3 regions of the Janthinobacterium sp. SUN176 genome follow, and region 2 is predicted to be linked to each of the others. Evidence: predicted binding sites of a transcription regulator. Region 2 holds the regulator's gene; each other region holds the start of a gene.
The links. The regulator FliA, encoded in region 2, starts transcription of late flagellar genes. The targets are predictions, from matches to a motif close to CTAAAGTTTNNNNNNNNNNNGCCGNTA.

Region 1 (9,931 bases), on a different contig from region 2:
GCTCGTATCGGCGGCCGTGCTGCTGGCGGTGCTGGCCGTGCTGCTTTGCGGCGTCGTGCCGGCCGGCGCGGCATAGGTTTCGCCGCTATTGCTGCGCGCCAGACTGGTCTTGTCCGTGGAATGGCAGGCTGCCAGCAAGGCGCATGTCAGGCCGGTCAGCAGCAGGGTGGTTTTTGATCTCATCTTGGTCTCCTCATGGTCGCACACTCAGGATCGGCACCCGCGGTGATGCGGATGGCGGCGATTGCTGCATGTAAGAGCATGGCGGAACAGGGATGTTCGGCGGCCGTCATTGTCGATTGAGCTAGATCAAGTGTCTAATTGCCGTGCTTGGTATAAACGATGCTGGCAATTACCACTTCGTGCGGCTGCACGTTTCCTCACTGTTCAATCGGGAGAAAAAATGTCATCTGGCCCTACAGCAAAACTGATCGATGAATTGGTGCTGGCCATCGGCGGCACTGTGCACGATGTCCGTGCGCGCCATGTGCTGGCCCAGGCCTTGCATGGTCTGGTGCGGCTGGCGCGCTCGGAACAGTTGCTGGAGATGCAGCGCGATACGGCACGCGCCATGGGGGCCGGCAGCCGGCGCGAGACGCGCGCCCTGATGCGGCGCCTGGGCAAGCGGGGCCAGGGACAGTTACGGCTGGCACTGCAGGATAGCGAAGCGGACCGCGCCTGACGGGCGCGAGCCATCCCCCGTTCAGGCTTCGGGCAGCGGCGCGTGCTTGCCAAGGGCAGCGGCGACCATTTTCGGCCACAGGAAATACAGCGGCAGGCTGACCGCCGTGGCGGCCGTGACATCGACCACCCAGTCGCTGACGGCGCCATGGCGGTAGGGCAGGAAACTCTGGATGAATTCGTCCAGCGCGCCCATGGCCGCCACCATCAGCACCGACAGCAGTGCCCGGCGCGCCATGCCGCCGCCCGTGCCGCTGAACAGGATCAGGGCCAGCACGCCATAACCGAAGGAATGCAGCACGCCGCCCGACGCATACTGGCCCACGTCCGCGCGCACGCCGGGAATATCGCCGATCAGGATCACCAGCACATATAGCACCAGCGCGGTGCGGTAGCGCAGGCGTTCGTAGCGGTCGGCAAAACACAGTTCGGGCAAAGGTGCAGGCATGAGGCGTCAGGACAGGTGGAAAGGACGCCACAATATCATGCGCGTGGCGGGCCACCGTGTTTTTGCGCAAGAGCTTGCTGGACAGGCAAAAAAAAGGCCCGCGGGGGCGCGGGCCAAAAACCCAAATGAAATGGGTCAAGAGTTGAGAGTTGCTCGGTACTTGCCATGTCGCGCGCCTTGCGGGCGCCCGCCACGGTCATGAAAGGGGAGTGGTGTGCCATCGCGGCACACCTGTCTGTAGTCAGGCATATCGGTTGCCTGTACAGCAGATGAAGCAAGTATAGGAGGTGAAGATGACGGCCTGATGACACGCCGCAACATTTTTTTGCGGCAGCGCAAATTGTCGGAAAGAGTGTGGAGCATGGCAAGAATAGCCATGTTTCAAGACTGATAGCGAAAAAAAAGCCCGCTGGTGAAAGCGGGCTTAAAACTATTTTCTTGGAGGAGAATAGTGGAGACAGGTGCATTATGCTGCGTTGCACGATATGTGTCTAATGATCTTTTCGGATAACCATTATTCTTTTTTGATATAACTTGCCGCGCCTGCCTTCATTCCTTCACGGCCACCGTGTAATTGAGCGCCATGCGCCCGCCATCGACATAGATGGTCTGGCCCGTCATGTAGGTGGCGTCGTCGCTGGCCAGGAAGGCGGCGATGCCGGCCACTTCTTCCGGTTCGCCGCAGCGGCCCAGCGGCGTGCGCGACAAAATCGTGTGGCGCGCTTCCGGGCTCGACAGCACCGCCTGCTTGGCCAGTTCCGTCAGGATGGTGCCCGGCCCGATGCCGTTGACGCGCACGCCGTGCGAGGCCAGGTTCAGGGCCATGACCTTGGTCAGCTGGTTGATGGCGCCCTTCGACACCACGTACGGCACCTGGTTCGGAATGGCCAGTTCCGCGTTCACGCTGGACATGTTGATGATGCAGCCGCTGTTGCGCTTGACCATTTCGCGCGCCACGGCCTGGCCGCACAGGAACATCGATTTCAGGTTGATGCGCATGACCCGGTCGAAATCGTCTTCGCAGACGTCGAGGAAATCGGCCGCGTGCGTGACGCCCGCATTGTTGACGAGGATATCGATGTGGCCGAACTGCGCCAGGGTTTCCTTCAGCATGGCGTCCACATCCGCCTTCTGGCTGACGTCGGCGCAAAAGAAGCGCGCCTGCGGGCCGAGGGCGGCGGCCGCTTGCGCGCCTTCTTCCTTGATGTCGACCAGCATCACTTGCGCCCCTTCGGCAATCAGGCGGGTGGCGCAAGCCAGGCCGATGCCTTGCGTGGCGCCCGTGACGATGGCGGTTTTATTGACTAATTTCATGTGTGCTCCTCGGCGGGGTATGGGGGCCGCGCTGACAGGAACACCAGCCCGCGCGGCAATGGGCAGATTTTAATCCCTGGGCAGGAATCAGAGGAGGATGGGCTCGTTCGGCAACTGGTTGCCGCGCGTGCCGTTGGCGGGGAAGTGGCTTTGCAGCAGGGTATTGAGCTGCGCCAGCGCTTCCAGGGTGCTGTCGTGGTAATTGCCATCCTTGAACCCTTTGGTCATGGTGCGGCACACGGCTTGCCACTGTTCCGGCGTGACGCGGCGGCCCACGTTGCGGTCGGCCACGATATCGACCTGGTGTTCGGCCAGGTTGATGTAGATCAGCACGCCGACGTTGTCTTCCGTATCCCACACGCCATATTGGGCAAACAGTTCGCGCGCCCGCTCGCGGTTGCTTACGCCCTGGTACGCCATGCCCGGCGTCAGGGCCGCTTCGACGATCAGGCGCACTTCCGCCTGGTGCATCGCTTCACCGCCGGCGATGGCTGTCTCGATGGCTTTCAGGGTGCGTTCCGGAAAGGCGTGGCGCGCCGTCGCCGGCGTGCCCCGCAAATGTTTCAATGCCCGTCCGCAGCGTTGTCCGAATGTCAGTTGTTTCGTCATTACCAATCTCCCGAGGCGCCGCCGCCGTCAAAACCGCCGCCGCCGCCACCGAAACCACCGCCGCCACTGCTGCCACCGCCAAAACCGCCGCCGCCGAAGCCGCCGCCGCCGCGGTTGTTCAGCGCCTGGCTGAGGATGCTGCCCAGCACGACACCGGTGGCGCCGCTGGACCAGTTGCTGCCGCGCTGCAGGCGCGTCGGCCCGCCGCGCGAGCGGAACAGGGTCAGCACGACGAGGAAGCCGAAGAACAGCAGCGGCAGCCAAAAGGTCATGCCGCCCGCTTCCACGGTGGCTGGCGCCTTTTGCTGTGCCGCAGCGGGGAATTGCTCCTGGTTCAGCAGGGTGGCAATCGAGCCCACGCCGGCCACTAGGCCGCCGTAGTAATCGTTTTGCTTGAAATGGGGGGCGATCACGTCTTGCAGGATGCGTTTCGATTGCGCATCCGTCAGCACGCCCTGCACGCCGCGGCCCGCCTCGATGCGCAGGCGGCGCAGGGACGAGGGGTTGTCCTTCGCCACCATCAGCAGCACGCCGTCATCGACGCCCTTGCGGCCCAGCTTCCAGGCATCCGTCACGCGGATGCTGTATTGCTCGATGGCTTCCGGTTCCGTGCTCTTGACCAGCAGCACGGCGATCTGGCTGCCCGTCTTGGCTTCATAATCGGCCAGCACGCCTTCCAGCGCCGCCTTTTGCTTGGCGTCCAGCATGCCGGCGTTGTCCGTCACGCGCGCGGCCAGCGGCGGCACGGGCTGCAAGCCCTGTGCGCCGGCTGGCGGCATCGTCCACAGCAGCAGCGCCGTCGCCAGCGCCGCGAGATAGGACCAGGCTTTCATCTTATTTGCCAAAGTTGACGGTCGGTGCGGTCGAGATGGCTTTTTCATTTTCCACCGTGAACGATGGCTTGACCTTGTAGCCGAAGACCATGGCCGTCAGGTTGTTCGGGAAGCTGCGCGCATGCACGTTGTAATCCTGCACGGCAACGATGTAACGCTGGCGCGCCACGGTGATGCGGTTTTCCGTGCCTTCCAGCTGCGACTGCAAGTCGCGGAAGCTTGTGTCGGCCTTCAAGTCCGGGTACTTCTCGGATACCACCATCAGGCGCGACAGGGCCGACGACAGCTGCCCCTGCACTTGCTGGAATTTTTCGAACGCGGCCGGGTCGTTCAGCACTTCGGGCGTGATCTGGAAACTGGTGGCGGCGGCGCGCGCCTTGGTCACCGCTTCCAGCGTTTCGCGCTCGTGCGTGGCATAGCCCTTGACGGTATTGACCAGGTTGGGGATCAGGTCGGCGCGGCGCTGGTACTGGTTGACCACTTCGCCCCAGGCGGCCTTGGTGGCTTCATCCTTGCTCTGGAAGTCGTTGTAGCCGCAGCCCGTCAGGACGCCGGCCAGGACGGTGACGCTCAGCGCCAGGCGCAGCCATTTGGTGAATTGATTGGTGATTTGCATGATGGGTTCCGTGCAGAGTAAAGGAGGTGAGGCAAATATACCTGAAACGGCCCGTAATGTCGGTTTAATAAGCGCCGGCCGCCGGACCCGACCGCCTTGTGACGCCGTGGCAAGCCTGCGCCGCGTTACAATACGGGGTTTGCAACTGAATATAGAGAAGGTGTGCCGTGAATTTCATCAATAAATTATCCGCCGCGTGGACGGCCAATAATTCCCTGCTGTGCGTGGGCCTGGACCCCGACCTGGCGAAACTGCCGGCCGAACTGCGCGACCTGCCTGATGGAATCACCACCTTTTGCACGCGCATCATCGATGCCACGGCCGACCTGGCTTGCGCCTTCAAGCCGCAGATCGCGTATTTTGCCGCGCTGGGCGCGGAAAAGCAGCTGGAAGACATTTGCCGCTACGTGCGCGAGAACTACCCGCACATCCCCCTGATCCTCGACGCGAAACGGGGCGACATCGGCGCGACGGCCACGCAATACGCGCGCGAAGCGTTCGAGCGCTACGGCGCCGACGCCGTCACCGTGAACCCGTACATGGGTGAGGATTCGCTCGATCCCTACCTGGCGTGGAAAGACCGCGGCGTGATCATCCTGTGCCGCACGTCGAACCCGGGCGGCTCGGACCTGCAATTCCTGAATACGGACGGCGAACCGCTGTACCAGCGCGTGGCGCGCCTGGTGGCCGAGAAGTGGAATAAAAACGGCCAGTGCGCGCTCGTCGTCGGCGCCACCTTCCCTGAAGAACTGGCGCAGGTGCGCGCCATCGTCGGCGACATGCCACTGCTGGTGCCCGGCATCGGCGCCCAGGGCGGCGACATCGCCGCCACCGTCGGCGCGGGCCAGACGGCGAACGGCATGGGCATGATGATCAGCTCGTCGCGCGCCATCATCTACGCCACGCCGCAGACGGGCGAAGATTTCGCCGACGCCGCGCGCCGCGTGGCCATTGAAACGCGCGATGCGATCAATCAACACCGCGCGGTTTAAGTCGCATGCATAAAAAATGCCGGGCTAGCCCGGCATTTTGCATTTAGTCACGCTGTGGTGCGACGATCTCCGCGTAATCGTAGAGTTCTCCCAGAATTTCCTCGCCCCGCTCATCGACGGATTCCGACAGCACGTCGATTTCCGTAAACAGCATTTCGATGGTGCGGGCGCCGGCGTCGCCGTCGAACAGGCGGGCGGCGCGGTGCTGTTCCCAGCGCAGGCTTTCCGCTTCGCTCAGGGTTTGCGGGAAATTGCGGGCGCGGTAGCGGAACAGCAGTTCCTGCAGGCGTTCGTCGGCAAACGAGGGGCGGGCCGTGGCCAGCTTGGCCGGCGTGTCGCGGCGCAAGGATTCGAGCAGGCGGCGGTCATCGTTGCTGACGAAACCATTGTACAAATCCTCATCCACGTCCAGCGCGGCATTCGCGCCCGGGCGCTGGAACACTTCGGCCCAGACGGCATCCATGTTCGGCGCCGCGGCGGCGAATTGCGCGTTGACCTTCGCCGCGTCCAGATCGATGCCCCATTGCGCGGCCATGGCCGGCGACAAGGTCTTTAAATTGCCGACCAGCATGGGCGACTTGTTCAGGTGCACGCTTTTCACGGGCAGGCGCGTCATGCCTTCCGGCATGGCGTCCTTGCGCGTGAACAGGCGCGTGCGGATGGTGTCGGCGTCCAGGGTAAACAGTTCGCGCGGGTCGTAGGCGCAATCCCAGACGAGGATTTCATTTTTATTGCTCGGATGCGTGGCCAGCGGCCAGACGACGCCCAGGCAGCCCCGTTCGGCGGGGAACATGCCCGACACGTGCAGGAAAGGCTGGCGCTCGCCGGCGGCCAGGTGCATGCCCATTTCGCTGGCGACCCGGTCCTTCTTGTGCAGGGCCAGGCAGAATTCGAACAGTTTCGGCTGCTTTTCCTTGATCAGGCGCGCCAGGGCGATGGTGGCGCGCACGTCGGACAGTGCATCATGCGCCGCTTCGTGGGCCAGGCCATTGGCCTTGCTCAAGTGTTCCAGTTTAAAACTGGTCTGGCCATCGTCGCGCTTCGGCCATTCGATGCCTTCCGGGCGCAGCGCGTGCGTCATGCGCACCACGTCGAGGATGTCCCAGCGGCCGCAATGGTTCTTCCATTCGCGCGCATACGGGTCGATCAGGTTGCGCCAGAACAGGAAACGCGTGACTTCATCGTCGAAACGGATGGTGTTGTAGCCCACGCCGATGGTGCCCGGCTCCGAAAAGGCCGCTTCGATGGTGGCGGCGAACTGGTGTTCGGGCACGCCCAGCTGCAGACACTGCTGCGGCGTGATGCCCGTGATCAGGCACGATTGCGGGTCGGGCAGGAAATCATTGGCAGGCTGGCAATACAGCATGATGGGTTCGCCGATCTCGTTGAGGTCGGCATCCGTGCGGATGGCGGCGAACTGGGCCGGGCGGTCGCGGCGCGGCTGGGCGCCAAAGGTTTCGTAGTCGTGCCAAAGAAAGGTCTGGTTAGTCATTGATGGTCGTTGCTTGATTGGTTATCCGGGCCGCCAAAAGCGGCCGCTGCTACAGTTTTCTGAAAACCTGCCGATACTACACGAGAGGATGGTCATCATCGCGTTTCCCGCATGGTGGCATACATTGCCCGTTCAAGGAGGTCTATCGTGTCAATTCCCATCGCCGCAAGCGGCAATTCCACCCCTTCCGTGACTTCCGTCAGTACGGGCGTTGCTGGCAAGGACGATAAAGTCCAGCAAAAGGACGGCGTCAACGCTGAAATGAGCGTGAATGACCGCACCAAGCTGCAATTGAACGCTTCCATCATGCAGGCGTCGCTGAACGTGTCGATCGGTTCCGAGAACGAACCGCTGGCGCTGCTGTACAAGACGGCCATCACCAACATCAATGAAGCGCTGAAGGGCCAGTACGGCGAGGACGCGATCCAGAACGCGGCTTCGCAGGACAACAGCGCCGAAGCGACGGCGAACCGCATTGTATCGCTGTCGACGGGATTTTTTGATGCTTTCAAGAAACAGAATCCCGGCCTGGACGACGATACGGCCCTGACCAAGTTCATGGACACCATCAGCGGCGGCATGGAAAAAGGCTTCAAGGAAGCGCGCGACATCCTGGGCGGCTTGAAAGTGCTGAATGGCGACATCGCCGGCAATATCGACAAGACGTACGAGCTGGTGCAAAAGGGCTATGCCGACTTCATCGCCGCGCACAGCAGCAAGAAGGATGATGCCGCCAAGCCGGATGCTGGCAAGCCGGCCGACAGCAAGGCTGCCTGATCATTATTACGCCGGAAGCGCCTGAGAAAATGTCCAGGGCTAGGCGCATTGCCGAAGGCAGTACGAATGTACGACGAGGCAATGCAACGACGCCATGGGCTTTTTATCAGGTGCTTACCCGGTTGCGGCCGCCAGCTTTCGCGCGGTAAAGGGCCGCGTCGGCCGCGGCGATCAGCGCATGGTCGTCCTGTTCGGCCGCCAGGCTGGCCACGCCGAAGGAACCCGTGATGTGCGGCAAGGCGCTGCGCATGTCGGCGAAGATGACGGCGAGCTGCATGCGCTCGCACAAGCGCTCGGCCACCCGCAAGGCCACGTGTTCGTTGGTATCGGGCAAGATCACCATCATTTCCTCGCCACCGTAGCGCACGGCAAAATCCGTGGGCCGCAGGGCTGCGCCCAGCACTTGCGCGGCGATGCGCAGTGCCTGGTCGCCCGCCTGGTGGCCGTGCGTGTCGTTGAAGCGCTTGAAATGGTCGAGGTCTATCATCACCAGCGACAGCGGCGAGCCGCTGGCGTGGGCCGTGACGATCATGTTGGGCAGTAAATCCGTCAGCCAGGCGCGGTTGTACAAGCCCGTCAGGCTGTCGACCATCGACAGCTGGCGGTAGAATTCGCCCAGTTTCTGGCGCCGGCGCAGCAAGGCATTGGCGGCGCGGATGCGGAAGGACAGCAGCCGCAGCAGGTTGCGCGCCAGGCCGTTCGACTGTTCGATCAATTCCCAGACGATGGCCGCGTCGATCACCAGCAAATCGGTTTCTTCCAGGGCGGAAATGGCGGCCAGGTTGCTCGCTTCATCGAGCACCGATTGTTCGCCCACGCTTTCGCCGGGCAAGACCTTGCTGACGGTGCCGTCATCCATGCCCGTGTGGGTGTCGGCGGCCACGGCCAGCGAGCCGCGCAGGACGATGTACAGGCTGGCGCCTTGCGTGTCGGCAATGGCTTCGCCCGCTTCCAGGCGCATCACGGGGCAGGGCGCCAGCATGGCGGCCGTCTGGCTATCCGCCCCATCGCGAAATAGCTGTAAATCGCCGATGTTGCAGCCTGAAGCGCCGAAGTTGCCGATCTGTTCCACAATCACACTTTCAAAAAGCCGGCGCGCGAGCAGGGGGCCGGTAGCTTCATGATAGCGTAAAGCGGCCTTGGCTGTAACGCCAAAGGCTTGCTTGAGGTCACTTACTGTGAGAAATACGACAATTATTTCATTGCCGCGTCAATACGCAGGAATGCTTGCGGTTTTGCTATGGATGTTGCCTCGCGCGAAAGGCGGGCCGGATGTGCAAAGGCAGCCTTGAACGGCTGCCTCAGTCTCTGAAAATCCTGCGGGTGGGGATTACTCGGCGGTTTCTTCCGCTTCGGCCGTATCGATCACGGCATTCTTGCCGGTGGCGTGGCGCTTGCTGTCTTGCAGGCGGCCCAGGGCGCTATCGATGGCGCGTTTCAGTTTGTCGGTGGCGCCGGCAACGGATTGATGCACGGTGGCGTTCTGTTCGGTCACGGCGATCGGTTGATAGCCAGCAACGCGTGCTTCCATGACGCAGCGGATATCGTCGGCACCGCCTTTCGGGCCATTCGTGTCGCTGATGTGGACTTCGATGCGGGTCAGGTTGTCGCGGAAGCGGTTCAGTGCGCTTTCAAGTACGGATTGCACATGTTCGTTCAGTCCAGCGGTGTTGGCGATGGTGCTGTCGGTATGAATATTGATTTGCATATGCTTACTCCTGTCAATTCAAAAAAAACCCATCTCAGGCGCCTTGCATGGCAGTGGGCAAACCCGCTGCCAGGGCGCATCGGCGCCTGGTTCTTGCCTCATGCACTTGATCCCTGTGCATGACTTATCTTACTCCTCTTTCCAGTATTTCAAGAGGGTGCGCACGATTAAGATGAGCTTAACCCTTCAGCCAGGTCAAGTTTCCACTACGAAATTATTTACCCTCAGCCATTGATGAGACCGGCCGCGATATTGATCGACAGCCCCAGCACGACCAGGTTGAAGAAAAAGCTCAGCACGGATTGTCCCAGCACGATTTGCCGCATCATGCGCGTCTGCACGGAAACGTCCGACGTTTGCACGGCGACGGCGATGGTGAAGGCGAAATACAGGAAATCCCAGTAATCGGGGTTTTGCTCGTCGTCGGGAAACTTCAGGGGGCGCAGCGCGGGATCGGCCTG
Region 2 (9,931 bases):
CCTGCCCCGCGCCGCAGGCGTTCATGGCGCCGGGCGCGCGCGCCTGGGGCAAGACCACCGTCGGCGTGCGCTGCACGGCGCCCTCCAGCTGGACTATTTATTTGCAAGCCAACGTGGCCGTCGTCGGCGACTACGTGGCCAGCGCTGTGCCGCTGGCGCAAGGACAAGCCATCGACGCCAGCCAGCTGGTGACGATGCAGGGCGACCTGGCCGCATTGCCGGCAGGCATCGCCACCGACATGGCCCAGGTCGTGGGCGCCAGCACGAATATTTCCTTGCCGCCAGGCACGCCGATGCGCCTCGACACCCTGCGCCGCAAACCGGTGGTGATGCAAGGCCAGCTGGTGCGCGTCGTTTCGAGTGGCAACGGTTTCCAGGTGGCATCAGAAGGACGCGCCATTGGCAGCGCCGGCGATGGCCAGACGGTGCAGGTACGCACGCAGAGCGGCCAGCAGATCAGCGGCGTGGCGCGGGCTGGCGGCCTGGTGGAGGTGGCGTTTTAAACACGGATGGACAGCGATATTGTGGTCTGGCGCACTAAAGTTTCGGCAAAAGGTGCCGATAATGACACATATCCCGGAGTTTTTTGACTTCGACCAGACGAGGATCACGCTGTGAAAATTACCGATAACACCATTAAAAGCAATCCCGGCCTGCCGGTGGCGCCCGCGAGTACTTCCGGCGCCCGGAATGCCGAGAAAGCCCAGGCAACACCGACAACGTCGGACAATGTACGCCTGTCGCCGCAAGGACAGGCATTAGCGGCCAGTGCAACTGCCGGCAGCGGCGCCGTGTTCGACACGAAAAAAGTCGAACGCATCAAGCTCGCGATCGCCGACGGCCAGTTCCAGGTCAACTCAGAAAAAGTGGCGGACGGTCTCCTCGACACGGTCAAGGACTTGCTGCACTCACGAAATAGATAGGTTCCCTCATGCAATCAGTGACTCCGTTTTCCAGCCTGCGCGACGAGCAACAGCTCATGACCACATTGCTGGCATTGATGAAAGAAGAACAGCGGCATCTGGTTGCGGCTGACATCGATGCAATCACGGAGCTCACGGCGCGCAAGACGGCACTGGTAGGAAAATTGAGCCAGTTGGCGGCGCAACGCCACCAGGCGCTGGCGGCAGCCGGTTTCACGGCGGCCGAAGCGGGCATGGAAGACTGGCTGGTCGGCGCCAATGAAGCCGACGCGGCGCCCCTGTGGAAAGCCCTGCTCGAGACGACGCGCGAAGCCAAGGAACAAAATCGCCTGAACAGCCTGCTCGTCAACAAGCACATGCTGCACACGCAAGGCGCCCTGAACGCCATGCGCCCCCCGGCCCAGAGCGGCAATTTCTACGGTCCCAGCGGCCAACCGACGACGAACACGGCCAGCCGGCGCGTCGTCATCGGCTAACAGCCTTGATTCGACGCTCATCCCAACAAATCGGGAAACACGAACGACCCGCACAGTATTAATCCATTGCTGCACGCATGCGCCGTGGCCGCCGCCACATAGGCGGGCGCCAGGCCCAAGCTGCGCGCCGCCAAGTAGCTGGCCGCGAAGATACCTCCGGCAATCAAAGTCATGCTGGCATGCAAAATGCCGGAGCCGCCCATGACATGCAAGAGGGAAAACAGTATCGCGCTGGCCAACAGGCTATAGCCGGCACGCACCTTGTAGCGGCGCAACACTTCAAGCGGCAGCCACTGCCCGATGAGCGTCTCGAACAATGGCGCCCAGACGACGACTGTCCAGAATATCCGGACCGTACCGGCGCCTTCCAGCGATGATGAAGCGGAGCCGCCCAGCTGCTGTGGCGAGAACAAGGCCAGGGCTGCCAACAGCAACAGCATGGCAATGAAAGAATTGACGGCGCCCGCGCACAAGCCCAGGCGCATGGCGCCCCGCATGGGGCGCTTTGCCATGCTCGCCCGCAGCGCAGCCAAGTTGACAGCCAGTCGTGGCATCGGCAAGTTCGTCGCTTTCAACATCCGTGTATTACTCCTCATGGCGTACCCTGCCCACATGGGCACATATACGACCATCATAGCCCGGCACAGCCATGCGAAACCACATCAATTGTTGCAAAAAAGCATACAGCTCAGCGTATGTCAGCCGTGCGCGGGACGCCCCGCATGCTGGCGGTATTTCGCCACGATGGCTTGCGCCCTGGCGCTGGCGGCCGCCTGCTGCTCCGGCGTCAGTTCCGCCTGCAGCCAGTGCCAGTATTCGTCCTGGTAGGGATTGGTGACGCCGGGCGCGAGGATGTCGTCGTAGACCTGGCGCAGCGCCAGCAGGTAGCCATACGCTTGCGGCGCATCTTTCTGCACCACCTCGCCATCGCGCAGATACGCCATCATCAGAGTCGACACGCTGGTCAGCTCCGCCTCGTCCGCCTGCGCCGTCAGCTGGGCGATCGCTTGCCGCTTCCACGCCTGCACCAGCGGATCGTCGGGACGGTTGCGCAGCGCGCTGCGGTCGCCGAACGGCCCTTCCGACAGGAAGATAGTCGCCGCGCCGGGCACGCCCGCCCTGGCGGCAGTCGCCAGGTAGCCGAGGCGCTCCTCGCGCTGGCGCTGCGTCAGGCCCGCGCACAGCTGCTGCTGGGCGGCTTTTTCCTGCGCCGTCATCTCGCGCCCCAGCTCGAATTCCAGCCCCGGCAAGCGCCTTTCTTTCTCAAATGAAATGCAGTCGTCGAGCAGATTGTAGGCCGCATACGCGTCTTCCGGCTTGCCGCTGGCCGTCAGGCGCGCGAGCTGCTGCGCCAGGGTGACGGGCATCGGCGCGGCATCGGCGACCGGGCTGGCATCGATATTCAGATACGATTCCAGGCTGCGTCCCGCTGGCGCGCCAGCGGCGGAGGCGGCGGCAGCGTCCGGCGCGCCGCTCTCGGGTGCGGGCCAGTACGCGAGCGCCAGCACTGCCGCGATGGCGGCGGCGATGGCCAGGCCGGTGAATTTGACGTTCATGGTGAGGAAGCGCGTGGATGGGAAACGCACGTTACCACAGGCGCGCGGCGGCGGGCCGCACGCCTCCGCACGCTCAGCCGCCGGCCTTTTTCGGCTGGTGGCCCAGCTTGGCCAGCGCGACCAGGATGGCGTCCACATGGTCGCCCTGCACTTCGATCACGCCATCCTTGACGGTGCCGCCCGAGCCGCACTGCGTGCGCAACTGCTTGCCCAGCAGGGCCAGCGCGATGGCGTCCAGCGGCAAGCCCTTGACCACGGTGACGCTCTTGCCGCCGCGGCCCTTGGTCTGGCGCGAGACGCGCACCACGCCATCGCCCGCGGGCGCCGCCTTCGCTTGCGCCTTGCACGCGCACTGCGCCAGCGGCTGGCGGCAGGCGGGACACATGCGGCCCGTTTCAGTGGAATAGACGAGACCGCCCAGGGAGCTGCTTTTCATGAGGGAACGATAAAAGAGGAAGAAAGCGCGATTGTACCAAGCGGCAGCCCGCAGTTGACGAGTGTCAGTTGGCCGGCGCAGGCGCCACGGGCGCCGTCGGCACTTCCGTCACCGTTTCGGGGATGCCCGACAAAATCGTCACGGCGACCCGGCGGTTGCGCGCGCGCCCTTCCGGCGTGGCGTTCGGCGCCACGGGGATATTGTCCGCGTGGCCGACGGCCGTCAGGCGCGACGCCTTGACGCCGCTGGCGATGAACAGGCGCACCACGGCGCTGGCGCGCGCGGCCGACAATTCCCAGTTCGAGGCAAAGGTCGAATTGCTGATCGGCTGCACATCCGTATGTCCTTCCACCTGCACGTCGTGCGTGTCGTCCTTGAGCAGCACGGCCACGGCGCGCAAGGCCTGGTCCGACTCCGCCGTCAAGCCCGCCGCGCCCGGGTCGAACAGCACGCTGGCATTGATTTCCACGCTCACGCCGCGGCTCGTCTGCGTGACCCGCACCTTGCCTTCCTTGACCAGGGGCGCCAGGGTCGACGTCAAGTCCTGCGCCAGGCGCGTCATGTGTTCGCGTTCGCGGCGGATGGCTTCCGTGCGGCGTTTCAGGGCGGGGTTCGGCAGCGGGATGGCCTGCGGCGCTTCCATGATGATGGGCGGCGCGCCCTTTTCCAGGCTGAAGGCCTGGCCGATGGCGCTCTGGAAGACGCGGTACTTGCCTTCGTTGACTTGCGAAATCGCATACATGACGACGAAGAAGGCGAACAGCAGGGTGATGAAGTCGGCGTACGAGATCAGCCAGCGGTCCTGGTTGTCCGGTTCCTCGTCATACTTCCTGCGCGCGCGCCGCATCATGGTCAATGCTCGTGCAAGAGGCTGGACACGCGCTCTTCGATGATGCGCGTGTGGTCGCCCGTGGCGATGTCGTACAGCACGGCGGCCGTGATTTCATATTGCACCACGCGGCGCGAAACGATGGCCTTGAGTTTATTGGCCACCGGCAGGAACAGCAGATTGGCCAGGCCCACACCATAGATGGTCGAGACGAACGCCACGGCGATGCCGCCGCCCAGCTTGCTGGGGTCGGTGAGGTTTTCCATCACGTGGATCAGGCCCAGCACGGCGCCCAGGATGCCGATGGTAGGCGAATAGCCGGCCGCCGATTCCCATACCTTGACGGCCTGGCGCTCGGCCATTTCGTAGGCGGAGATTTCCACGTCGAGCAGCTGGCGCAGCTTGTCGGGCGCGATGCCGTCGACGATCATGCGCAAACCCTTGGCGTTGAAGCGGTCGGCCGTGTTTTCCATCAGGCGTTCGAGCGCCAGCGGGCCGTCGCGGCGCGCCGTCAGGCTCCATTGCCCGATGTCGCGCGCCAGCGCGGCGCGCGTGTCCGACGGCGGCAGGAAGACCCAGCGCAGCATTTCCAGGCCGCGCACGAAGGTGCGCAGCCGCGTCTGCAGCAGCACGGCGCCGAAGGTGCCGACGATGACGATGGCAAAGGCGGCCGGCTGCAGCAGGGAGGCCATCTTGCCGCCTTCCAGTGCCTGGCCGACCAGCAGGCCCGCCAGCGCCAGCGCCAGCCCGATTACGCTGGACCAGTCCACGCCAGCTCCCTCAAGGTTGCGCGCAGGCGCGCGACGGCCTGGGTATGCAGCTGCGAGACGCGCGATTCGGATACGCCCATCACCGCGCCGATCTCCTTCAGGTTCAGCTCTTCTTCGTAATACAGGCCCATGAGTATTTTCTCGCGTGGCGGCAGCGCGTCGATGGCATCGATCACGGATTGCCGGAAATCGGTATCGAGCAGGGAACGCAAGGGATCGCTGTCCTCGTCCACGCAGTGGCGGTCGAGGAAGCTGTCATTGCCGTCCGGGTCATGAAAGTCTTCGTAGTACACGAGCTGGTGGCCGCCGCCGTCGCCCAGCATTTCCTGGTAGTCGGCCAGCGACATTTTCAGCAGCTTCGCCACTTCCGACTCGGTCGGCGGATGGCCGAGGCGCTGCTGCAGGGTGCTCATCGCCTCTTCGATCTTGCGCATGTTCTGGCGCATGCTGCGCGGCAGCCAGTCGCTGGTGCGCAATTCGTCGAGCATGGCGCCGCGGATGCGCAGCACGGCATACGTCTCGAACTGCGCGCCATGCGTCTCTTCATAGCGCGTAATGGCATCGAGCAGGCCGATCATGCCGGCCTGGATCAGGTCATCGACCTCGACCGAAGGCGGCAATTTCGCCTTCATATGGTGCGCCAGACGCTTCACCAGCGGAATATGCTCCGTCAGCAAATAGTCCTTGTTCGATTTCCCTTTGACCGTGTACATAGGCTGCTTATTGTTTTCTCATCTTATCTGGTGCTGCGGTTCGATTCAGGCGCTGAACTGGTGCGGGCTCCCCGTCTGGTACAAGGTGCCGCCAAGCACCGGCGCCGCCGAACGGGCCAGCCGCTCGGCCAGTCCGCGAAACGCCACCGACGCTCCCGCCAGCGGAAACGCGTCGACCACGCTGCGGCCCAGCCGCGCCGCGCGGTGCAGATACTCGTCGGCAGGCACGGACCCCATCGAAGTCAGCTTCACGGCCAGGTAGCGGCTCGCCGCCTGCGCCATATTATCGTATACCACTTTTGCTTCGGATTCGGAAGCGCCGGTGACGAGAATGCCGAACGGACGGCGTCCCAGTTCCTGGCTCAGGCGCTTGATCAGGCAGTACGCCGCCTTGATCGAGGTGGCGCTGGTCGAGACTTGCACGACGATATCCGACGATGCCATCAGCGGCACGGGGAAGCAGGCCCCCTCGTCCGCCACGACGCCGTCGACCAGCACGATGCCGCTCTGGCGCGCCAGCACCTCGAACGTCTTGCCCAGGCGGCGCAGTTCATCCTCGCCCGCATAATCCATGCTGTCCATCAAATGGTTGCGCGCGCCCAGGCTGGCCACGCCGAAGCCTTGCGGCACCTGGTGGATGACCTGGTTCAAGCCGCACTGCTGGCGCGCCACGTCGCGCAGGCTGGCGCCGTGCGCCAGTCCCAGGCGCGATGCCACGCCATCGCTGCCGCCGCTGGCGTCGAGCAGCAGCACGTCATTGCCGCCGTAGACGAGCGACGCGCCCAGGTTGACCAGCATGGCGCCCTTGTCGTCCTGCGGCGTGGCCGAGAGGAACGTCATGACGCGCGGCTGCGGGCCGGCCAGCATGCGACGCAAGCCTTCGGCCTGGTCGAAATCGAAATTAGCCAAGGTGCACCCCGCGCGCTTCATTGTTGCGGGCGGCCGCCTGCGCCATCAGCAGCGGCAGTTCGGCGTCGGAAAACTGCGTCGCCGCCGCATCGCGCTTGAGCTTGAAGGCACGGTCGATCAGGTAGCCGCGGTCGGCCAGGTACAGGTCTTCCGGCACGCGCTGGCCATTCGACACATAAAACAGGTTCAGCTTCTGGCGGATCACCACGTCGAGCACATTGCCGATCGAGGCCGCTTCATCGAGCTTGGTCATGATGCAGCCGGCCAGGCCGCTGCCCTGATACGCGCGCACCACTTCGTTCAACGTTTCCTGCGTGGCCGTGGAGTTCAGGCACAGCAGGCGTTTCACGTCGGCGCCGGCGCCCGACAGCATGGCCACCTGTTCCGTCACCATCTGGTCGCGCTGGCTCACGCCCACCGTATCGATCAGTACCGTATGCTTGTTCTTCAATTCTTTCAGGGCGATGCGCAAGTCCGCCTCGTCCTTCACCGAATGCACCATCACGCCGAGGATCTTGCCGTAGATGCGCAGCTGTTCATGCGCGCCGATACGGTAGGCATCCGTGGTGATCAGGGCCAGCTTTTCCGGGCCGTGGCGCATCACGCAGCGGGCCGCCAGCTTGGCCGTGCTGGTGGTCTTGCCGACGCCCGTCGGGCCCACCAGGGCAAACACGCCGCCCTGCTCCAGCATGGCATCTTCATTGGCCACAGTATTCAGGTTACGGCTGAGGACCGTCTTGATCCAGCGCATGCTTTGCGCGCCATCGAGGCCGGCCGGCAGCTTGTCGATCAGGTAGCGCGCCAGGCTGGCCGAGAAGCCGGCCGCCAGCATTTCGCGCAGCACGACGGCTTTTTGCGGCTCGCGCTGCTGCGTCGAACCCCACGAGATTTCCGCCAGCTGGGTTTCCATCATGCCGCGCATGGCGCGGATTTCATTCATCATGCCGCTCATCTCGGCGGCGGCGTTTTCCTTGACGTGCGCCAGCGCGCTGGCCATCATCTGCTGCATGCGGGCCATGTCCACTGGCTCGGAGGCAGCCTGGCGCGGCGCGGCAGGACGTGGCGCAGCCGGGCGCTGGGCCGGGGCGGCCGGACGCTGCGGCGTGGCGAACTGGGTCTGCAACTGGGGACGGGGCTGGGCCATTTCGGAGGCGGCCGGCGGCGAGGCCAGCGAAGCAGCGTCGTCATTGGCCAGCGCGAGGATTTCCACCACGCCATCGGCCTGGCGGTTCGACAGGATCACGGCGTCGGGGCCCAGCGCGATGCGCACCTTGCGCAGCGCATCGCGCGACGAGGCGCCCGTAAATTTCTTCACATTCATGACCGGCCTCCCAGGGCGGGGGTGGCGCAATATTGGCTGAACTGTGTGACCATCGTCGACTCCTGTTGCTTGAGTGCTGTCTTCCACATGGACACAGATCACCCGGACAGTTTCCATTATTAGCGATGCTTGCAGGAAATGATCGAAGGAACAGGACGGGAAAGTACCCGTTATTCAGTTTGCCGAGAGGAAATTGATGTTTATTTGACCAAAAGCAAGCACCGGGAGTCCGTCCCGCAGGAACCGACCCCGATGCCGCTCATCACAACTACTGCGCGCCCACCAGCGCCGTGACGCGGATGGTCTTGGTTTCCGGCACTTCCGCATGCGACAGCACTTTGAGCTGCGGCAAGGCGCGGCGCAGGAAACGCGACAGCAAGGCGCGCAGCGGCGCCGGCACCAGCAGCACGGGCGTCAGGCCCAGCGCTTCCTGTTGCTGGGCAGCCAGGCCCGCCTGGTGCGCGATGGTGTCGGCCAGGCCCGGCTCGATGCCGGCGCCGTCGCCGCCATTGCCCATCGCCTGCATCAGCAGCCGCTCCAGGCGGCTGTCCAGGGTCATCACGGACAGTTCGGCCGAGCCGGGGAACAGTTGCTGCACGATGGCACGGCCCAGGGCCACGCGCACCAGCGCCGTCAGGTCGTTCGGGTCTTGCGTGCTGACCGTATGCTCGGCCAGGGTTTCGATGATGGTGCGCATGTCGCGGATGTGCACGCCCTCGGCCAGCAGGTTCTGCAGCACCTTTTGCAAGGTCGACAGGGACAGCATCTTCGGCACCAGGTCTTCCACCAGGCGCGGCGACTCCTTGCCCAGGTGGTCGAGCAGCGATTGCACTTCCGCGCGGCCCAGCAGCTCGGAAGCGTGCGAGGTGATCAGGTGATTCAGGTGCGTGGCCACCACCGTCCCCGCGTCGACCACCGTGTAGCCCATCGATTGGGCCTGGTCGCGCAGGCTGGCGTCGATCCAGGTGGCGGGCAGGCCGAAGGCGGGGTCGTTCGTGGCCAGGCCGGGCAAGGTGCCGCTGGCCATGCCGGGATTAATCGCCAGGAACTGGCCGTTGAACGCTTCGCCCACGCCCACTTCCACGCCCTTCAGGGTGATGCGGTAGGCGGACGGTTTCAATTCCAGGTTGTCGCGGATATGCACGGGCGGCGCCAGGAAACCCACTTCCTGGGCAAATTTCTTGCGGATGCCCTTGATGCGCTTGAGCAATTCGCCGCCCTGCGTCTTGTCGACCAGGGGGATCAAACGGTAGCCCACTTCCAGACCCAGGGTATCGACGGGCATGATGTCTTGCCAGCTGGCTTCTTCCTGCTCGGGCGCCACGGTCGCTTGCGGCACTTCGGCCGGCTTTTCGGCCGCCGCCTTTTCCTGCGTGCGCTTCTTGCTGATCAGATAGGCGGAGCCGGCCAGCAGCGAGGCCAGCAGGATGAAGACCATGTTCGGCATGCCGGGAATCAAGCCCATGCCGCCGATGATGCCGGCGGTAATATAGAGCACTTGCGGTTTCGCAAACAATTGCCCCACCAACTGGGTGCCGATGTCCTGTTCGCTGGCCACGCGCGAGACGACGATACCGGCCGCCGTGGAAATGATCAGCGAAGGAATCTGCGCCACTAGGCCGTCACCGATGGCCAGCAAGGTGTAGTTCTTGAGCGCGTCGGCAAAACCCATGTCGTGCTGCAGCAAGCCCACCAGCAGGCCGCCGACGATATTGATGACGGTGACCATGATGCCGGCGATGGCGTCGCCGCGCACGTATTTGCTGGCGCCGTCCATGGCGCCATAGAATTCCGCTTCCTGCGCCACTTCCGTGCGGCGGCGGCGCGCTTCGTCTTCGCCGATCAGGCCCGCGTTCAGGTCGGCATCGATGGCCATCTGTTTACCAGGCATGGCGTCCAGCGCGAAACGGGCGCCCACCTCGGCGATACGGCCCGCACCCTTGGTCACGACCGTAAAGTTGATGATCGTCAAAATGATAAACACGACGATACCGACCG
Region 3 (9,931 bases), 1.2 Mb from region 2:
GAGGGCGAACTGGCGGCCGACGTGCTGCTGGCGCCGCACCACGGCAGCGGCACGTCTTCCACGCCGGCGTTTTTGAGCGCCGTGCATCCGGCCCTGGCCATTTTCCAGGTGGGGCACCGCAACCGCTATAAACATCCGAAGGCGCAGGTGTATGCGCGCTATGGCGACATGGGCATTACCCGCTTGCGCACGGATGTCGAAGGGGCGGTGGCGATGGCGTTTGGGGACAATATCGAGGTGACGCAGTATCGGGCCAGTCGACCGCGCTACTGGCATTAAATAAAGCTCTGCGGTGTCGCTAAACTTTATAGGTCTTTTTTTGTTAAAGAGCTTTTTCTATTGCGGAGTAGCTTATAAAGTGTAACCATAAACACTTCACTGTGCGATCAAGCGAATTTATTTCATTTCTATCAATGGTGTAGGGTGTCTTTGGTAATGTCTTGTTATCTAAAAGTGCGGAAAAAGAGCATTCCTTCAGATAAAGTCCCATGCATTGGGGAGTTTTGCCGGTTTATAGGGTAAGTAGTGCATGTTAGTGAGTTAATTGTTTCTAAGGTGATTTGTTGGATATTCGAATATTTTTGCGATCTATGAGAAAGTAAATTGCCGTAAATGTTATTTTGGATTTTTGTAATAAATTTATATCGAGTATTGATTATGAGTAATTTGTTAATTATTTTTTTGCGTTGCAATAATATTTACGGGATTGGGTAATATTTAAAGGTGTTGCGTGTTATTTAAAAGCATGAATTTAAGTTTCGCAATTAAAAATCATTATTTTTGTTGGTATTTTTATTTGTATTTTATCCTTCATTATTTTTGACAATATGTGCCATATGCCTACGATTGCAGGAGTTAAAGTTTTTCCACCAAATTCTTGGGATGAGTTCGAAGATATTACATTGTCTGCCGTGAAAATTCGATGGGAAAGTCCAGATTTTTTTCGTAATGGTCGCCCAGGACAGCGCCAAGATGGTGTTGATATTTTTGGAATAATAAACGGAGTGACACCAATTGGGATTCAGTGTAAGAATACAGTAGATGAATTGTCAGAAAAAATAATTTTGAAAGAAATAAGAAATGCGGAGTCGTTTAATCCTCCAATTGCAATTTTGTACGTTGCGACAACGTTAAATCGTGATGCTAGGTTGCAGGAGAAGGTACGTATTCTGTCCGCAGAAAGGACGCTTCAAGGGAAATTTCCGGTACACGTACTTTTCTGGAGTGAGGTTGTGTTTGATTTGACTAAAGATAAGGCTGAGTTTTTTAAGTATTATCCTGATTATGCTCCAGAGCCATTGCAAACATCAGTTCAATCCGATAATGGTCATCTAGTGTTCAGTATTGAACAGATGAGAATAGAACGCCATCCTTCATTTTCAGGAAAATCTATCCGAAGGCTAGCATTGATTAAGGTAGGTGGTTTGGTAACTTTTTTTGGAGGTGTGTCATTATTTTTGACGTTATTTTCCTCGTTTTTTGGAGTATTTTCAAATTGGACTCCTTTGGCGATGTTGATTTTTTTTGTCGGGATGATGCTATTGGTTACTCCGTCGGTACTCAAGCGGCGGAGATTTGAGTGTATTTGGCTGAGGAGATTTTATGTGGAATTGAGTGCAGCGGACAATTTGTATATTAATAGCCTTACTGCAATATGTCCTTGGTGTGAGTCAAATATGGTTTTGCGTCATTGCGGTGATAAGGATGAGTCCAAGGAGGATATTTTTATTTGTGAAAGAAATCCTAGGCAGCACACAGTGATATTGGATCCTACTCTGTTACCGGAAATTGAGGATTAGTCTTTTCGAGAGGTATGGGAAGGAGATTTGTGAATTTTTTTTGGTTATTGGGTTTGTTTTATTTGTTTTTATTTTTGAGGAATATTTATTTTGAATTTTTAAAATTTCCACCTTGTTTTAAATTTAATTTTTCTTTTATTTTTTTGTGTTGCTAAATTGTGATAGCGTTTTAACATCTCTCTGTAAAATAAATGAACTTTGGTGCCAGTGCTGAATGACCGTTCTTGAGTCCGAAGATGCCAACTCTGCTGCGCACTGTTGCCGGCATCGGTCAATTGCAACTAGCTCGTCCTTTCATCGGGTATCTCCAGTCCCCGCTGCCGGACATACTCCAGAAACAACCGCGCCCCCTTGGCCATCCTCGACGTGCCGTAGACGGCATGAATGCTGGGGTCCAGCTCCTTCGATGACGTCAGCCGGTACGCCGTACAGACCCTGCGCAGGGTGCCGTTGGCCACGGCCGGTTCCGCCAGCCAGCTGGCCAGGCGCACGATGCCGGCGCCTTCCAGGGCCGCCTGGAAGGTGGCGATGCCGGAAGTGAAGCGGAAGCGGGGCTGCACCTGGTAGCGCACGTTGCGTTCGCTGGAAACGAAATGCCAGTCGCGCAGGATGCGGGGGGCCGAGTGCATGATGATGTCGTGGCCGGCCAGCTCTTCCGGTTCCCCGGGCGCACCCATGCGTTCTATATAGTCGGGCGAGGCGTACATGTAGCGGCGGTAATTCCACAGGGGGTAGCCGATCAGCTCGCTGGACTGGGGAAAGGCGCCGCGGATGGCAAAGTCCAGCTTTTCCTGGATGGGGTCGATGGATTTGTCCGAGAAATGGATATCCACCGACACGTTCGGGTAGTCGCGCGAGAATTGCGCCACCACTTTCGGCAGGAAGCCCAGCGAGAGGATTTCCGGCGCCGACAGGCGTACCCAGCCTTGCGGGGAATTGCTCAGTTCCGCCAGTTGGTCTTCCGCCTCGGCCTGCGTTTCCAGCAAGTGCTTGGCCGACGCGTAATACGTTTCGCCGGCCGTCGTCAGGGTGAACTGCTTTTGCGTGCGCAGGATCAGCTCGGCGCCGATGGCGTCTTCGAGGAACTGGATGGCGCGCGTGACGGCTGACGGCGAGCGCCCCAGCATGCGCGCCGCGTGGATGAAGCTGCGCTTTTCCACCACGGTGCAAAAGGCGCGGATCTCCCACATCAGTTTCATCGACATTGCGTGACTCCCGGCAAAAGAGGCCAGTAGACCGTACGGGGCGCATTCCGTCAAGCGTTACGCCTGATTGCGTTTTCCGCAATATGAAGTTGCATCCGGAAAAATCCACGGCGCCTATACTGCCGCTGTCGCCCATTCCTCATTGCCTATCATGCTGACCATCTCGCTGCTGTGTTTATTTGCCTTCTTTGCCGGCCTGATCGATGCCGCCGTGGGCGGGGGCGGGCTGATACAGCTGCCGGCCCTGTTCAACCTGATGCCGAACATGGCCTCGACCTCCTTGCTGGGCACGAATAAGCTGGCGTCCGCCTGCGGCACCACGTTTGCCGCCCGCTCGTTTGTCGGCAAGGTGCACATCCCCTGGCTGCTGGTGCTGCCGGCCGTGGCCAGCGCCTTTGTCATGTCCTTCATCGGCGCGGCCGCTGTGTCGTATGTGCCGCAGCAGGTGGTGCGCCCCATGGTGCTGGTGTTGATCATCATCATGGCCATCTACACCTTCATCAAGAAGGATTTCGGCACGACACGCGAAGCGCGCCCCATCGGGCCGCGCGAACGCATCCTCGCCATCGTCATCGGCGGCGCCATCGGCTTCTATGACGGCCTGTTCGGGCCGGGCACGGGCAGTTTCCTGATTTTCCTGTTCATCCGCGTCTTCGGCTTCGATTTCATCCTCGCTTCGGCCTGCTCGAAACTGGTGAATATCGCCACCAACGTGGCCGCGCTGGCCTTCTTCATTCCCGCCGGTCACGTGGTGTATGCCGTGGCTGCACCGATGGCTGTGTGCAACATCCTGGGCGCCCTGACGGGCACCTGGATCGCCGTGCGCCGCGGCGCCGCCTTCGTGCGCATTTTGTTCCTCGTGCTGCTGGTGTTGCTGATCGTTAAATTGTCCTACGACATTTTCTTCAAGTAAGTTTCTGAACGACAACAAGCCATGAAAACCATCCAGGGCGTGCTGTGGGACAACGATGGCGTGCTGGTCAACACCGAGCAGCTGTTTTACGAAAGCAACCGCGACTTGCTCTTGCCCTACGGCATAGACCTGACGCCGAAGCAATTCTTTGACTGGTTCCTGGACAATAACTACGGCGCCTGGCATGTGCTGCTGGGGCAGGGCCATGAGATCGAACTGGTCGAACGCTTGCGGGCCGAGCGCACCGCGCTGTTCGCGCAACGCTTGCGCCAGGCGCGCCAGCTGGCCATGCCCGGCATCGGGCAAGTGCTGGCGGCGCTGCGCCCGCACGTGGCCATGGGCGTCGTCACCAGTGCCTACGAACAGCATTTCCGGATCAGCCATGCGGCCACGGGCTTGTTGCGCCACTTCGATTTCGTGCTCACGCGTGAAATGTATGGCGAAAGCAAGCCGGCGCCCGACGGCTACCAGCTGGGTTTGCAGCGCCTTGGCCTAGCCGCCGCCGACTGCGTGGCCGTGGAAGACTCGCCGCGCGGCTTGCGCGCCGCCAATGCGGCCGGACTGGAATGCATCGTCGTGCGCAATCCCATGAACCGTCACCATGCGTTCGACGACGCTTTTTGCGTCGTGGATTCAAACGCCGAGCTGGGCGAAGTGCTGGCGGCGTTCGTGCCCGGCATGGCCCATGCGCCCCGGCAATTAGAGTCCTTCCTCTGATACGTCTTGCCGGCATGCCATTACAATTGTTTATCGCATTCACCGGCACCGACCCACGATGACCCTCCCGCAACTGCACTTTGCCCATGCCAACAGTTATCCAGCCGGCACTTACCGCAAGCTGTTTGGCTTGCTGGGACAGCATTACACCGTGCAGGCGCTCGACATGCATGCGCACGATCCAGAATACCCCGTCAGCACGGGCTGGCCCGAGCTGGTGCGCGAGTATATCGACGACCTGGAGCGCCGCTACAGCGCGCCCGTGATTCTCGTCGGCCATTCGCTGGGCGGCATGCTCAGCGTTATGGTGGCCAAGCAGCGGCCCGACCTGGTGCGTTGCGTGGTCTTGCTCGATTCGCCCGTGGTGGCGGGCTGGCGGGCCTTGCTGGTGCGGCTGGCGCGCAACACGGCGCTGGGCGAGCGTTACTCTCCCGCCCGTTTTTCCGCCCGGCGGCGCAAGCTGTGGCCCGATGCGCAAGCTGCGTATGCGCATTTTGCCGCCAAGGACATGTTCGCCATCTGGGCGCCGCAAGTCTTGCGCGATTACATCGACAGCGGCTTGGCGCCGCATCCGGACGGGGTGCAGTTGCGCTTTACGCGCGAAGTGGAAACGCAGGTCTACCGCAGCTTGCCGCACCACATCGGCGGCCTCGTCAAGGATGGTTTTCCAGTGCCCATCGGTTTTATCGGCGGCACGGAATCGGTGGAATGCCGCCAGGCGGGCTTGACGGCCACGCGCAAGCTGGTCGGCAAATTTTTCCGCCAGGTGCCGGGCGGGCATCTGTTTCCCATGGAAAACCCGGAACTGACGGCGCAAGTGGTGCGCGAGATGATCACCTCGCTGTTGGCGAAACACTAGCCGACTGGCAAGGATTTTCAGCGGGCAAGGGCCAAAAGTGGCGGTTTTTCGCGTAAAATCCTGCCATCCGGGCCACGCCTGCAGCAGGCGTGCGGCCCCAGCCATTCCGATATTCTAGAAAGATACCCCTGCGATGACGATTAAAAGCGATAAATGGATACGCCGCATGGCGGAAACAACGGGCATGATCGAGCCGTTCGAACCGGGCCAGGTCAAGGAACGCGACGGCAACCGCATCGTTTCCTACGGCACCTCCAGCTATGGCTATGACATCCGTTGCGCCGACGAGTTCAAGTTGTTCACCAACATCAACACCACCATCGTCGACCCGAAGGATTTCGACGCGAACAACTTCGTCGACGTGTCGGGCAAGGGTTATTGCATCATCCCGCCAAATTCGTTCGCGCTGGCCCGTACCGTCGAGTATTTCCGCATTCCCCGCAACGTGCTGACGATTTGCCTGGGCAAGAGCACGTATGCGCGCTGCGGCATCATCGTCAACGTCACCCCGTTCGAACCGGAATGGGAAGGCTATGTGACCCTGGAGTTTTCCAACACGACACCGCTGCCGGCGAAAATCTACGCCAACGAAGGCGTGGCGCAAGTGCTGTTCTTCGAGTCCGATGAAGTGTGCGAAACGTCGTACAAGGACCGCGGCGGCAAATACCAGGGCCAGGTCGGCGTAACGTTACCCAAGACCTGATCGCGGTGAAGGGAGGGGCGCCAGCCGTCTTTCTCTGTCTTTACCTGCCTTTACACCTGCGGCACTACATCCGCGCCCATGCTTGCCGTTAACCTTGGTATCGAAACACTGAGGAGGCATCATGGTAGCGGCAATCGGTTCAGGCGGCGCGGTCAGCGCGGCCAGTAGCGCCAGTTCGGGCAGCAGTTCGCAGATCGCGGCGCTGCAAAAGCAGATCACGGCGGCGCAAAAGCAGTTGACGGAGTCGCAGAAGGGCGAGCAGACGGAGGCGTCGCAAAAGCTGCAGCAGCAGCTGGCGCAGCAAATCCAGGCCTTGCAGGCGCAAATTGCCCAGTTGCAAGCTGCCGCCGCGCAGAAGGCGGCGCAGCAAGATGCTCAGCCGGCCAGCAGCGCCGATACGGCGACGAGCCCGGCCAAATCGACCTCGTCCACCCTGGGCAGCATCATCGATACGCAAGCGTAACAGCAACTCCGCGCATAAAAGACGCCAGGCTCGCCGACAGGTCAGCCTGGCGTTTTGACGGGCAACAACATTTCCACGCACAGTCCGCCACCGCTGCGCAAGCTGGCCCCGATGCGGCCGCCATGGGCGTTGATGACGTGCTGGGCGATGGCCAGGCCCAGGCCATGGCCGTCCGTGCTGTGCTGGGTATTGCTGGCGCGGAAGAAAGGTTCAAAAATGCGGGCCAGGTCGGCGCTGGCCACGCCGGGTCCCCGGTCCAGCACGGCGATGCGCAAGCAATCATGCTGGCGCGACAGTTCGACATCCACCGTGCCGCCGTCGGGGCTGTGCTTGATAGCATTGCGCACCACGTTTTCCACGGCGCGCGCCAGCAGTTCGGGCTGGCCCGTGACGCTGGCGTCGGCCATGGCCGCGTCGACCGCCAGGTCGATGCCCATCAGGCGCGCCCTGGCTTCATAGCGGGCGTCGTCCACGATGTCGTGCACGAGGTCGGCGATGCCGACGTCTTCGCTGTGCGCGTGCCCCGCGCCCGCTTGCACGGCGCCCGCTTCCAGCCGCGACAGGGTCAGCAGTTCACCGATCAGCTTATCCATGCGCTCGCTTTCGCGTTCGATGCGCTGCATCGAGGCGGCCATCTTTTCCGGCTGCTGGTGCGCCAGGCCGATGGCGGCCTGCAAGCGCGCCAGCGGCGAGCGCAGCTCATGCGAGACATCATGCAGCAAGCGCCTCTGGCTGTCCATGAGGCTGCGCAAACGGCCCGTCATGCGGTCGAAATCGCGTCCCAGGTCCGTCAATTCATCGCCGCGCTTGCCGCTGGCGTGGAAGCGCGGCGCCAGGTTGCCGTGCGAGGCGGCCTCGAACGCCTGCCGCAGGTCGCGGATGGGACGCGCAAAATACCAGGCCAGCAAAAAGGCGAACAGCAGGCTGGCGGCGATGGCGGCGGCCAGGGGAATGAAAGTGCGATAGGGGCTGTCCATGCGCGGGCCGGGCGGCATGCCGCGGCCGAATTCGCCGCGTGGCGGCGGGGCGCCCGCTTCGCTGGGGCGTGGACCGGGTCCCATGGCGCGCGGGCCGCTCAGGGTGACGGCGTTGAGCGTGTCGCGCGCGGCGCCCGCCTCGGCATTGCGGAAGCGTTCGGACGAGGGCAGGAACAGCAGGTAGCGCTTGCCGTCGCTGCCGGCCACGTCGCGCACGACGGGATGGGCCTGGCTTTGTTGCAGCATGGCGCGCGCCTTGGCCAGCATGGCGGGATGCACCGTGCGGCCCATCAATTCTTGCCCTTTGGCATCGACAGCAAACACGCGCATGCGTTCGAGCTTGCCCAGGAATTGCCGCAAGGCCTGGCTGCCGCCCGCTTCCACGGTGGCGCTGGCGGCCTCGATGATCATTTGCGCGGGCGGGCTGGTGTCGATGTCGAGGGCCCGTTCCTGCTGCGCGGCCCGGTTTTTCAGCCAGAAGGTGCCGCCGATGCCGATGGTGGCCGTCACTTGCGCCAGCATGATGCACAGAAAAAACTTCCAGAACAGACGGCCCACGCTTACTCCTTGATCAGCTGGTAGCCGAGACGGTACACGGTTTGCAGGCAGGAGCGGCCATCGGCCAGGCTGCCCAGTTTGCGGCGCAGGCTGCTCAAGTGCACGTCGATATTGCGGTCGAAGCGGGCCATGGGCCGGCCCAGGCCCAGTTCGGACAGCTGATTCTTGCTCACGGGCTTGCCCGCATGGCGCACCAGCACTTCCAGCAGGTTGAATTCCGTGCTCGTCAGCTCCAGGTGCGCGCCGGCCCAGGCAACGCGGCGCTGTTCCGGCCACATCGTCAACTGGCCCACGGTCAGCGGCGCCAGGCCCGACGTGTCCTGCGGCGCGGCTTGCGCACGGCGCAGGATGGCGCGGATGCGCGCCGTCAACTCGCGCGGCGTGCACGGTTTTGTCACGTAATCGTCGGCGCCCAGCTCCAGTCCCACGATGCGGTCCGTATCGTCGCCGCGCGCCGTCAGCATCAGGATGGGCAGGTTGCTGCCGGCGCGGATGCGGCGCAGGGTTTCCAGGCCATTCATGCGCGGCATCATGACGTCGAGGATGGCGATGGCGTACAGGCCCGTCAGCGCCTCGGCCGCGCCGCTTTCGCCGTCATGCACGGCGCGCGCGTCAAAACCTTCCTGCGTCAGGTATTCCTGGAACATGCCGACCAGTTCCACGTCGTCATCGATTAACAAAACCTTGCTCATGCCTGTGCTTTTTTCGGGTGAATATCGCCCGATGATAGCAGTCAAAGGGGGCCGTTCAGGGCGGTTTTACCCGCTTTTACATACGTCCGCTTACATTTGCGCACCTTCCTTTACACGCTTTTACGCCGCCCTAACGTTGCTTTACATGCCAGACGCCCACAATCAGGGCTGATCGCCACGAAAGGAAAGCCCGATGAAATACCTGAGTATTGCCATATCCCTGTTGCTGCTGTCCGCCTGCAGCATGCCGCTGCTGGCGCTGGCCCAGCAAGAAGCTGCACCCATGGAAGGGCCGCCGCCCGGCCTGGTTCACGGACCCGGCGGACCCGGTGCGCCAGGCTTGCCGCCATTCCTGCGCGGCATCGACTTGAGCGAAGCGCAGCAGGACAAGATTTTCGCCGCCACCTATGCCCAGGCGCCCTTGCTGCGGGAACAGGAAAAGATCGCCTTCAAGGCCCATGCGCAACTGCGCGCGCTGGCCGCCTCCAGCGCCTACGACGAGGCGAAGGCCAGCGCGCTGGCCAGCACGGCGGCGCAAGCCATGGCGCAGATCAGCTTGCAGCAGGCGCGGCTGGAGCAGCAATTGCTGGCCGTGCTGACGCCGGAACAGCGCAAGCAGACGCAGCAGCGGGGCGACAGCCGCCCCGGCCCGCGCCGCCCCCAATAAGCACAGGAGAGTGAGATGAGCATCAGTGCCTTGAGTTCGACCAGCGCCGCCAGCCAGCTGAGCGCGTTCAGCCGCCTGGGCGGCGGCAGCAATACCGGCAGTACCAGCGGCGCGGGCGGCACGCGGCCGTCAAAACCCGACGATGGCGCATTTCTCGACGCCATTTCCAGCGCCTTGTCATCGATCGGCGTGACGGTTGATGCCAGCGATGGCGAAAGCGCGACGGACGGCGCCAGTGCCGCCGGCAGCGGCGACGCGGGCCAGGCGCTGGGCGCCTTCCTGCATCAGCTGATGGGCAGCCTGCATGCGCAGAGCGGTGGCAGTGCCGGCGGGCAAGAAGAGGGGGCAGAGCCGCCTTCGGGGCCGCCACCCGGCGGT

Region 1: a site for FliA is predicted at 7,035-7,061, ahead of O3299_RS21685 (DUF5610 domain-containing protein). Genes of this name have one in related genera too.
Region 3: a site for FliA is predicted at 6,261-6,287, ahead of O3299_RS09150 (FlxA-like family protein). Genes of this name have one in related genera too.

Annotation. Positions count from the first base shown of each region.
Region 1 is NZ_JAPWIA010000003.1:65,578-75,508, reverse strand. It holds gene O3299_RS21730 (hypothetical protein) at 1-183, opposite strand, end outside; gene O3299_RS21725 (hypothetical protein) at 404-682, shown strand; gene O3299_RS21720 (VanZ family protein) at 704-1,129, opposite strand; gene O3299_RS21715 (SDR family NAD(P)-dependent oxidoreductase) at 1,679-2,443, opposite strand; gene O3299_RS21710 (TPM domain-containing protein) at 2,531-3,052, opposite strand; gene O3299_RS21705 (YgcG family protein) at 3,052-3,885, opposite strand; gene O3299_RS21700 (LemA family protein) at 3,887-4,501, opposite strand; gene pyrF (orotidine-5'-phosphate decarboxylase) at 4,669-5,493, shown strand; gene sbcB (exodeoxyribonuclease I) at 5,537-6,985, opposite strand; gene O3299_RS21685 (DUF5610 domain-containing protein) at 7,133-7,762, shown strand; gene O3299_RS21680 (GGDEF domain-containing protein) at 7,869-8,834, opposite strand; gene O3299_RS21675 (HPF/RaiA family ribosome-associated protein) at 9,093-9,470, opposite strand; gene O3299_RS21670 (DUF1345 domain-containing protein) at 9,695-9,931, opposite strand, start outside.
Region 2 is NZ_JAPWIA010000001.1:3,210,477-3,220,407, forward strand. It holds gene flgA (flagellar basal body P-ring formation chaperone FlgA) at 1-503, shown strand, start outside; gene flgM (flagellar biosynthesis anti-sigma factor FlgM) at 615-923, shown strand; gene O3299_RS14505 (flagella synthesis protein FlgN) at 932-1,399, shown strand; gene O3299_RS14510 (type II CAAX prenyl endopeptidase Rce1 family protein) at 1,417-1,911, opposite strand; gene O3299_RS14515 (hypothetical protein) at 2,098-2,985, opposite strand; gene O3299_RS14520 (translation initiation factor Sui1) at 3,029-3,391, opposite strand; gene motD (flagellar motor protein MotD) at 3,456-4,238, opposite strand; gene O3299_RS14530 (flagellar motor protein) at 4,244-4,990, opposite strand; gene O3299_RS14535 (RNA polymerase sigma factor FliA) at 4,972-5,703, opposite strand; gene O3299_RS14540 (antiactivator of flagellar biosynthesis FleN protein) at 5,749-6,612, opposite strand; gene flhF (flagellar biosynthesis protein FlhF) at 6,605-7,933, opposite strand; gene flhA (flagellar biosynthesis protein FlhA) at 8,202-9,931, opposite strand, start outside.
Region 3 is NZ_JAPWIA010000001.1:2,012,948-2,022,878, reverse strand. It holds gene O3299_RS09185 (DNA internalization-related competence protein ComEC/Rec2) at 1-279, shown strand, start outside; gene O3299_RS09180 (hypothetical protein) at 837-1,799, shown strand; gene O3299_RS09175 (LysR family transcriptional regulator) at 2,081-3,004, opposite strand; gene O3299_RS09170 (TSUP family transporter) at 3,156-3,917, shown strand; gene O3299_RS09165 (HAD family phosphatase) at 3,939-4,634, shown strand; gene O3299_RS09160 (alpha/beta fold hydrolase) at 4,693-5,493, shown strand; gene dcd (dCTP deaminase) at 5,627-6,196, shown strand; gene O3299_RS09150 (FlxA-like family protein) at 6,318-6,659, shown strand; gene O3299_RS09145 (ATP-binding protein) at 6,701-8,194, opposite strand; gene O3299_RS09140 (response regulator transcription factor) at 8,197-8,886, opposite strand; gene O3299_RS09135 (Spy/CpxP family protein refolding chaperone) at 9,080-9,553, shown strand; gene O3299_RS09130 (hypothetical protein) at 9,569-9,931, shown strand, end outside.